2 regions of the Thermoanaerobacter brockii subsp. finnii Ako-1 genome follow, and region 2 is predicted to be linked to the other one. Evidence: riboswitches for the same ligand, from Rfam matches in the RefSeq annotation. Region 2 holds a riboswitch; the other holds the start of a gene.

Region 1 (4,460 bases), 590 kb from region 2:
AAAGAATAAGACTTGCAAAACAAGCTGGAATAAAAATCATGGAGCTTGTAGAGAGAGGAATTAAGCCTTCTTATATAATCACAAAAGAGGCATTCATAAACGCCTTTAGTTTAGACATGGCTTTAGGCGGTTCCACAAATACAATTTTGCATTTAAAGGCTATAGCCCATGAGGCAGGGGTAGAAATATCTCTTGATGAAATAAACGATATAAGCGGGAGAGTGCCTAATTTGTGTAAGTTAAGTCCTGCAGGTAAATACCACATAGAGGACTTGTATTTTGCAGGGGGAGTATCGGCTGTTTTAAAAGAACTGACGAAAGCTAATCTTATAAATACTGAAGCGTTAACAGTTACAGGAAAGACATTAGGAGAGAATATAAAAGACGCGAAAGTTTTAAATCATGATGTGATAAGGCCAATAGACAACCCTTACAGCAGTACTGGAGGTCTTGCGATACTGTACGGGAACATTGCAAGAGAAGGAGCTGTTGTAAAAGCATCTGCTGTAGCAAAAGAGATGTTAAGACACGAAGGGCCAGCAAAGGTGTTTAATTCTGAGGAAGAAGCCATAGCTGCAATATATGGAGGAAAAATACAAAAAGGCGATGTAGTTGTAATAAGGTATGAAGGGCCAAAAGGTGGGCCGGGAATGAGAGAAATGTTAAGTCCTACTTCAGCCCTTGCAGGTATGGGACTTGACAAAGATGTCGCTCTTATAACAGACGGCAGGTTTTCAGGTGCAACAAGAGGGGCTTCAATAGGACATGTATCTCCAGAGGCTATGGAAGGGGGAGAAATAGCGATTATTGAAGATGGGGATATTATTGAAATTGATATTCCCGCAAGAAAAATTAATGTGAAATTAACTGATGAGGAGATTAAAGAAAGAATGAAAAGATGGGTAAGACCTGAACCAAAGATAAAAACTGGTTATATGGCAAGATATGCAGAACAAGTGACTTCTGCAAATACAGGTGCAGTTTTTAAGGGGGGAGGTATATGAAGTTAAAAGGAGCGCAAGTAATTATAGAAGTTTTAAAAGAGATGGGCGTTGATACTATATTTGGCATACCAGGAGGGGCAGTTATTCCCATTTATGATGCTCTTTATGACTCTGATATAAGGCATATTTTAGCTACTCACGAGCAAATGGCAGCCCATATGGCAGATGGCTATGCAAGAGTTACTGGAAGAGTAGGGGTTTGTTTTGCTACCTCTGGCCCTGGTTCTACCAATCTTGTTACGGGTATAGCCAACGCTTATATGGATTCTGTACCTGTTGTGGCGATAACAGGACAGGTGCCTACAAATCTTATAGGAAAGGATGCTTTTCAAGAAGTAGATATAACAGGTATTACAATGCCTATAACTAAACACAACTTTATTGTAAAGTCTCCTGATAAATTAACAGATACTATAAGACAGGCATTTGCAATTGCTAAGAGTGGAAGACCAGGTCCTGTATTAGTAGATATTCCAAAAGATATACAAAACGCCGATATAGAATATGTAAAGGGAATAGGAGATAGTATTGATATAAAAAACGATATCAATGGAGTAGTTTCGCAAAAAGAATTAGACAAAGCTATAGAGCTTATTTTACAAAGTAAAAAACCTGTAATCTTTGCAGGAGGAGGAGTGATTTGGGGAGAAGCATCAAACGAACTCGTAGAATTTGCCGAGAAGACCAATATACCTGTTGCTACTTCTTTGATGGGATTGGGAGCTTTTCCAGAAGACCATCCTTTGTCATTAGGTCTTATTGGTATGCATGGAAGCAGATTTGCGAATTTGGCTGTGTATAAATCAGACCTTGTGATAGCGATAGGGACGAGATTTAGCGACAGAGTTGCTGGCAAAGCAGGAGGACTTGCACCAAATGCTAAAATAATCCATATTGATATTGACCCTGCAGAATTAGGGAAAAATGTAGAAGTAGATGTAGCAATTATAGGTAAAGTAAAAGAAGTTTTAAGACTCTTAATGAATAAACTTTCATTCATTGAAAGAAAGGAATGGTTAGAGGAAATTTCTTTCTTAAAAGAAAAGCACGGATTAAAATACAAAAACGATGAAGTTTTAAGGCCTCAGTGGATAGTAGAAAAAATTCAAGAGCTTTCATACGATGACCTTATAATAGCCACTGAGGTGGGACAAAATCAAATGTGGGCTGCCCAGTTTTATAAATTTAAACAATCCAGGACTTTTGTCACCTCAGGAGGATTAGGGGCAATGGGCTTTGGACTTCCTGCTGCAATAGGAGCGCAAGTAGGAAGGCCAGATAAAAGAGTTGTAAACATTGCAGGTGATGGAAGTCTGAGAATGAATATACATGCCTTAGAAACAGCTGCTGTGTATAATCTTCCGGTTATAACAGTACTACTCAATAACCAAACTTTAGGCATGGTAAGACAATGGCAAAACCTTTTGTATGACAAGAGATTTTCCCACACAGATTTGAACGCAAATTTGAATTTTGCTAAGCTCGCAAACGACTTTGGAGTAGAAGGAATAAGAGTTACAACAAAAGAAGAATTTGAAAAAGCCTTCAAAAAAGCCTATTGCGAAAAAAGACCTTTTATGATAGAATGTATTATAAATAAAGACGAGATGGTGCTTCCATTTATTCCTGCAGGTGGAACTGTTGAAAATACAATTGGATAAAACCTTCGGGGATCGGTGAAATTCCGTACCGGCGGTATAGCCCGCGAGCCTTTTGGCAGACTCGGTGAAATTCCGAGGCCGACAGTTAAAGTCTGGATGGGAGAAGGAGAAATATTCCCCAGGGGATATATTCTCTGGGGTTTTTTAACCCTGAAGGTTTAACCTTCAGGATTTTTTAGTATAGGAGGGATTAAATTGGAAGAATATATGAAAAGGGCTTTAACACTGGCTGAAAAAGGATGGGGACATACAAACCCTAATCCACTTGTGGGTGCTGTAATAGTTAAAAATGGAAAAATAATAGGTGAGGGTTATCATGAATATTTTGGAGGGCCACATGCTGAAGTAAATGCATTAAAAAATGCAGTTGAAGATGTCAAAGGTTCTACTATGTTTGTAACACTTGAACCTTGCAGCCATTATGGCAAAACGCCTCCTTGTGTTGAAGAAATAATTAAATCTGGCATTAAGAGAGTGTATATAGCGATGGAAGACCCAAATCCTAAAGTTAGCGGGAACGGTATAAAAAGGTTAAAAGAGGCGGGAATAGAAGTACATGTGGGGATAATGGAGAAAAAAGCGAGGAAACTCAACGAAATATTTGTTAAATATATTACGACAAAATTTCCATTTGTGATAGTAAAATCTGCTATGAGTATTGATGGTAAGATTGCTTGTTATAATGGAAATTCTAAATGGATTACAAATGAGAAATCAAGAAAATTTGCTCATAAAATAAGAGGACGTGTATCCGCGATTATGGTTGGGGTAAATACAGTAATTAAGGATAACCCAATGCTTACAACAAGGTTGGAGGGGTATAAAAGTCCTGTAAGGATTATTGTGGATAGTAGAGGTAGAATTCCATTTGACTCAAATGTAATAAGAGACAAAACGGCAAAAACGATAATTGCTACAACAGAACTTATGCCAAACAATGTGAGAAAGAAGCTTGAAGATATGGATATTGAAGTTATTATATTAAAGAACGACAATGGAAAAGTACCTTTAAAAGAGCTAATGATAAAACTTGGAGAGAGGGGGATTGATAGTGTATTGATTGAAGGCGGTGGGACATTAAATTGGTCTGCACTTAAAGAGGGAATTGTTGATAAAGTTATGTTTTTTATATCACCTAGAATAATAGGAGGAAAAAATGCTTTAACACCTGTAGAAGGTATAGGCTTTTCGGATATAGGAAATTCAATAGAATTAAAAGATGTGGAGATTGATAGAATAGATGATGATATACTAATAACAGCATATGTAAGAAAGTAGGTTATGGCGTATGTTTACTGGAATTATAGAAGAAACAGGAACTGTTAAAAATATTATACATGGTACTTTTACAAAAATTGTTATAAAATGTAGTAAAGTCCTTGAGGGAACAAAAATAGGTGATAGTATAGCAGTTAACGGTGTATGTTTAACTGTTACTAATATGTCAAACGAAAGTTTTGCAGCTGACGTTATGCCTGAAACCATGAGAGCAAGCAATTTAAAAGATTTAAAAATTGGAAGCATTGTCAATCTTGAAAGAGCACTTCAAGTTGGAAGGAGAATGGGTGGGCATATCGTAACTGGTCATATAGATTGCGTTGGAAAAATCATAGACAAAAGGCAGGAAAAAAATGCTTTTATATTTAAGATAGCTATCAATAAAGAATTTACAAAATACATTGCCCGTAAGGGAAGTATTGCGGTTGATGGTATAAGTTTAACGGTTGTTGAGGATGGATATGATTATTTTACTGTTTCAGTTATTCCACATACAATGCTTAAGACCACATTGGGT
Region 2 (4,460 bases):
GAATTTAGAGGGTTTAAACAAGAAACCGTGGAAATTTTGGCAAAATATGCAGGTGTTCCTGTGTACAATGGCTTAACTGACGAATATCATCCAACTCAAGTTTTGGCTGACCTTATGACAATAGAAGAAGAATTTGGGAATTTAAAAGGAAGAAAGCTTGTATTTGTAGGGGATGGAAGGAATAACATGGCTAATACTTTAGCGGTAGGCTGCGCTAAGATGGGGATGCATTATGTGATTAATTCTCCAAAAGAATTGTGGCCTTCACAGGAGTTCATAGATGAAATCAGGCAAATGGCAGCTGAAAATGGAGGAACTTTTGAACTTACTAGTGTGCCAGGAGAGGGCCTTGAAGGTGCAGATGCTATTTACACCGATGTGTGGGCGTCAATGGGAGAAGAAGCAAAGGCTACAGAGAGGGAAGCTCTTTTGAGACCTTTTCAAGTGAATGAGGAAATGATGAAAAAGACAGGAAGAGAAGATACTATATTTTTGCATTGCCTGCCCGCAGTAAAAGGACAAGAAGTTACTTTTGATGTTATAGAAGGTAAACAATCTAGAGTGTGGGACCAAGCAGAAAATAGAAAACATACAATTAAAGCTGTGATGATTGCTACTCTGCTTTAAAATTGGTTACAGGGGAGGACATTATGAGGGAAAAAGTTGTTATTGCCTTAGGAGGGAACGCTCTGCAGGATGTGAATACGCCTCCTACTGCAGAGGCTCAAATGGAAGTAGTGAAGAGGACAGCGGGGTATTTAGTGGATATAATTGAAAAAGGGTATTCTGTTGTAATTACTCATGGCAATGGTCCTCAGGTGGGGAATATAGTCATACAAAATGAAGTCGCATCAAAAGTTGTCCCTGCAATGCCTTTTGATGTGTGTGGGGCAGAGAGCCAGGGTATGATAGGATATATGATTCAACAGGCATTGGGGGAAGTTTTGAAGGAGAGAAATATCAGAAAAGAAGTAGCAACTATTATAACACAGGTTGTAGTGGATAAAAATGACCCTGCTTTTGAAAAACCTACAAAGCCGATAGGACCTTTTTATACAAAAGAGGAAGCTGAAGTTTTAATAAAAGAAAAAGGTTATGAAATGGTGGAAGACAGTGGAAGAGGATACAGAAGAGTTGTTCCCTCCCCTGACCCCAAAGAAATTGTAGAACTTAATACAATAAAGTTACTTGAAAAAAATGGGGTAATAGTAATAACAGTTGGGGGAGGAGGAATCCCTGTTATTAAGGAAAATGGCAATTTAAAAGGAGTAGCTGCCGTAATAGACAAGGATTTGGCTTCTGAAAAATTGGCAGAAGATATTGATGCAGATGTGCTGTTAATTCTTACAGCTGTTGAAAAGGTAGCAATAAATTACAACAAGCCAAATCAAAAGTTTCTTGACAAAATGACAGTGGAAGAGGCAATAAAATACATGGAAGAAGGCCATTTTGCACCAGGCAGTATGTTTCCAAAAGTTAAAGCAGCAGTGAGGTTTGCAAAGTCAAAAGTAGGAAGGCGAGCTATAATTACTTCTTTAGGCAAAGCATTAGAAGCTTTAGAGGGAAAAGCAGGCACAGTTATAAGCTTATGAAAATAAATTAAAAATTTTTCACAAAAACTATTGACAAAGAGAGATAAAAGTGAGAGAATAAAGTTAAAATTGAAAAGATGAAGGTAAATCTTCGGGGCAGGGTGAAATTCCCGACCGGCGGTATAGCCCGCGAGCCGCGCATGCGGTCGATTTGGTGAAATTCCAAAGCCGACAGTGAAAGTCTGGAGGGGAGAAGATTTTCTTTTTGTGCCTATTTTTGTGAAATAAATCACAAAAATCCTGAAGATTTATCTTCAGGATTTTTTTAGTAAATAAAATTGGAGGGATGAATTGTGGAAAAAACCAAAACACAAGCCATAGTAAAAGTGGGATTTCTTTCTGCTACAGCTTTTATACTGATGTACTTGGAATTTCAGGTACCTCTATTCCCTGGCTTTTTAAAGCTGGATTTTAGTGACGTACCTGCATTAGTTGCTTCTTTTGCTATGGGACCTTTATATGGTGTAATGGTCGAGCTTATTAAAAACATAATCCATGCTACTATAACTCAATCGGGTGGCATTGGAGAAATTGCAAATTTTTCTGTGGGTTCTATATTTGTATACACAGCAGGCATAATATATCAATTCAATAAGACGCGAAAAAATGCCCTTATATCTATGGCAATTGCTACAGTAGTGATGGCTTTTACTGCTTCACTTTTGAATTATTATGTTTTTCTGCCTTTGTACCAAAAAGTTATGGGATGGCCTATGGATGCTATCATTGGTATGAGTAAGGCTGCAAATAAAAACATAGTGGATGTGAGAACCCTTATAGCATATGGTATTTTTCCTTTCAATGTGCTAAAAGGAATTATGCTTTCGTTAATCACTTTATTGATATATAAAAAGCTTTCACCAGTTTTGAAACATTGATTTTTTTGAGAATCCTCAGCGCATGCTGGGGATTATTTTTCTTTTTAATTTGTTAAAAGATAGTATATAATAAAGTTATAACGAGTGGGGTGAGAATTGGTGAAGAAGACTTATATTTGCAAAAATAGAGATGAGACCATTGCTTTAGGAGAAAAATTAGGAAGGCTGTTAAGGAGTGGAGATATAATTCTTTTATATGGTGAGCTGGGGAGTGGCAAAACTGTTTTTACCAAGGGAATTGCAAAGGGGTTAGAAATAAATGAGCCAATTACCAGCCCGACTTTTACTTTAGTCAATGAACATAGAGGCAGGATTCCTCTCTATCATTTTGATTTATATAGGTTAGATGATTACACAGCCCTTTATGACATAGGTTATGAGGAATATTTTTATGACGAAGGAGTTTGTGCAATTGAATGGCCTGAAAGGTTAGGACCTTTACTTCCGAAAGAAAGGTTAGAAGTGATAATTCAAAAAGGAGAAAAAGAAGATGAAAGAGTTATTTTATTTAAAGATTTTGGGAGACGATATGAGGAGCTTTTAAAGGAGATGGGGCAATGAAAATTTTGGCAATAGATTCTTCTTCTAAAACTGCTACTGTTGCATTAGTAGATGAAAAGGGGATAATAGGAGAATACTCTATAAATTATCTAAGGCATTCAGTAATTTTAATGCCTATGATAGATGAACTACTTAAAAAGTGTGAAGTACCGATAAATCAAATAACTCATGTGGCTGTTTCAGAAGGACCGGGCTCTTTTACAGGGCTTAGAATTGGTGCTGCCACTGCAAAAGGTTTGGCTCATGCTCTTAACATACCTATTGTAGGAGTATCTTCTCTTTTAGCTCTTGCATATAATGTCAGTGAATTTGAAGGATTAATATGCCCTGTCATAGATGCTTTAAATGAAAATGTTTATGGAATGCTGATAAGAGGTGGTAATTTTGAAGTTTTAATAGATGCTGGGGTGTATTCTTTAGAGGAAATTACGGAGTTGGTAAGCAATTATTCTGACAAAGTGTTGTTCGTAGGAGAGGGTGTTTATTCCTATAAAGATAAATTACAAGAGATGATAAGGGGTAAAGCTTTATTTGCAAAGGACAAAGATAACATGGCAAGAGCAGCTTCCATAGGAGAGCTTGCTATTCAAAAGATAAAAAAAGGAGAAGTGATTAGTTACTTTGATTTCAAGCCGATGTATATAAGGAAATCGGCTGCTGAAATTCGTTTAAGTGGCGAGGGGAGTTAATTAATGGATGTTATTATAAGGCCTATGAGGAAAGAAGATGTGGAGGAGGTCTTGGAAATTGAAAAGCTAAGTTTTAGCACTCCTTGGTCTAAAGAAGCTTTTATAAGTGAAGTTACAAAGAACAGCTGTGCTAAGTATATAGTGGCGGAAGTTGACAACAAAATTGTGGGTTATGGAGGATTTTGGGTGGTTGTAGATGAAGGTCATATAACCAATATAGCAGTTCATCCGGAATACAGATCTAAAGGAATTGGAAGTAAAATTATGGAAGGTTTAATTGACCTTGCTAAGAAAAATGGAATAACTGCCATGACATTAGAGGTGAGAGAATCAAATATAACAGCGCAACATTTGTATGCAAAATATGGCTTTAGACAATTAGGTAGAAGAAAAGGCTATTATCAAGATAATAATGAGGATGCAATTATAATGTGGAAATACGACTTGTGATGGTGGTGAAATAATGGAGAAAGACATAATTATTTTAGGAATAGAATCTTCCTGCGATGAAACAGCTGCAGGAGTTGTAAAAAACGGCAAAGAAGTATTGTCGAACGTAATATATTCTCAAATAGAGATTCACAAAAAATATGGTGGGGTAGTGCCAGAAATAGCTTCAAGAAAGCATATTGAAGTAATATCTTTCGTAGTGGCAGAAGCATTAGAAAAAGCCCAGCTACGCCTTGATGAAGTAGATGTAATTGCGGCTACATATGGACCAGGATTAGTAGGTGCTCTTT

Evidence for each region. Region 2 has a riboswitch for FMN ahead of THEBR_RS08885 (ECF transporter S component). Riboswitches for the same ligand answer to the same signal wherever they lie in the genome.
Region 1: another riboswitch for FMN. It lies ahead of ribD (bifunctional diaminohydroxyphosphoribosylaminopyrimidine deaminase/5-amino-6-(5-phosphoribosylamino)uracil reductase RibD); the one in region 2 lies ahead of THEBR_RS08885 (ECF transporter S component).

The regions. Positions count from the first base shown of each region.
Region 1 covers NC_014964.1:21,223-25,682, forward strand. The annotation lists gene ilvD (dihydroxy-acid dehydratase) at 1-1,004, shown strand, start outside; gene ilvB (biosynthetic-type acetolactate synthase large subunit) at 1,001-2,665, shown strand; FMN riboswitch at 2,663-2,777, shown strand; gene ribD (bifunctional diaminohydroxyphosphoribosylaminopyrimidine deaminase/5-amino-6-(5-phosphoribosylamino)uracil reductase RibD) at 2,861-3,943, shown strand; gene THEBR_RS00105 (riboflavin synthase) at 3,954-4,460, shown strand, end outside.
Region 2 covers NC_014964.1:1,775,869-1,780,328, reverse strand. The annotation lists gene argF (ornithine carbamoyltransferase) at 1-627, shown strand, start outside; gene arcC (carbamate kinase) at 651-1,592, shown strand; FMN riboswitch at 1,676-1,794, shown strand; gene THEBR_RS08885 (ECF transporter S component) at 1,886-2,470, shown strand; gene tsaE (tRNA (adenosine(37)-N6)-threonylcarbamoyltransferase complex ATPase subunit type 1 TsaE) at 2,570-3,031, shown strand; gene tsaB (tRNA (adenosine(37)-N6)-threonylcarbamoyltransferase complex dimerization subunit type 1 TsaB) at 3,028-3,720, shown strand; gene rimI (ribosomal protein S18-alanine N-acetyltransferase) at 3,724-4,170, shown strand; gene tsaD (tRNA (adenosine(37)-N6)-threonylcarbamoyltransferase complex transferase subunit TsaD) at 4,184-4,460, shown strand, end outside.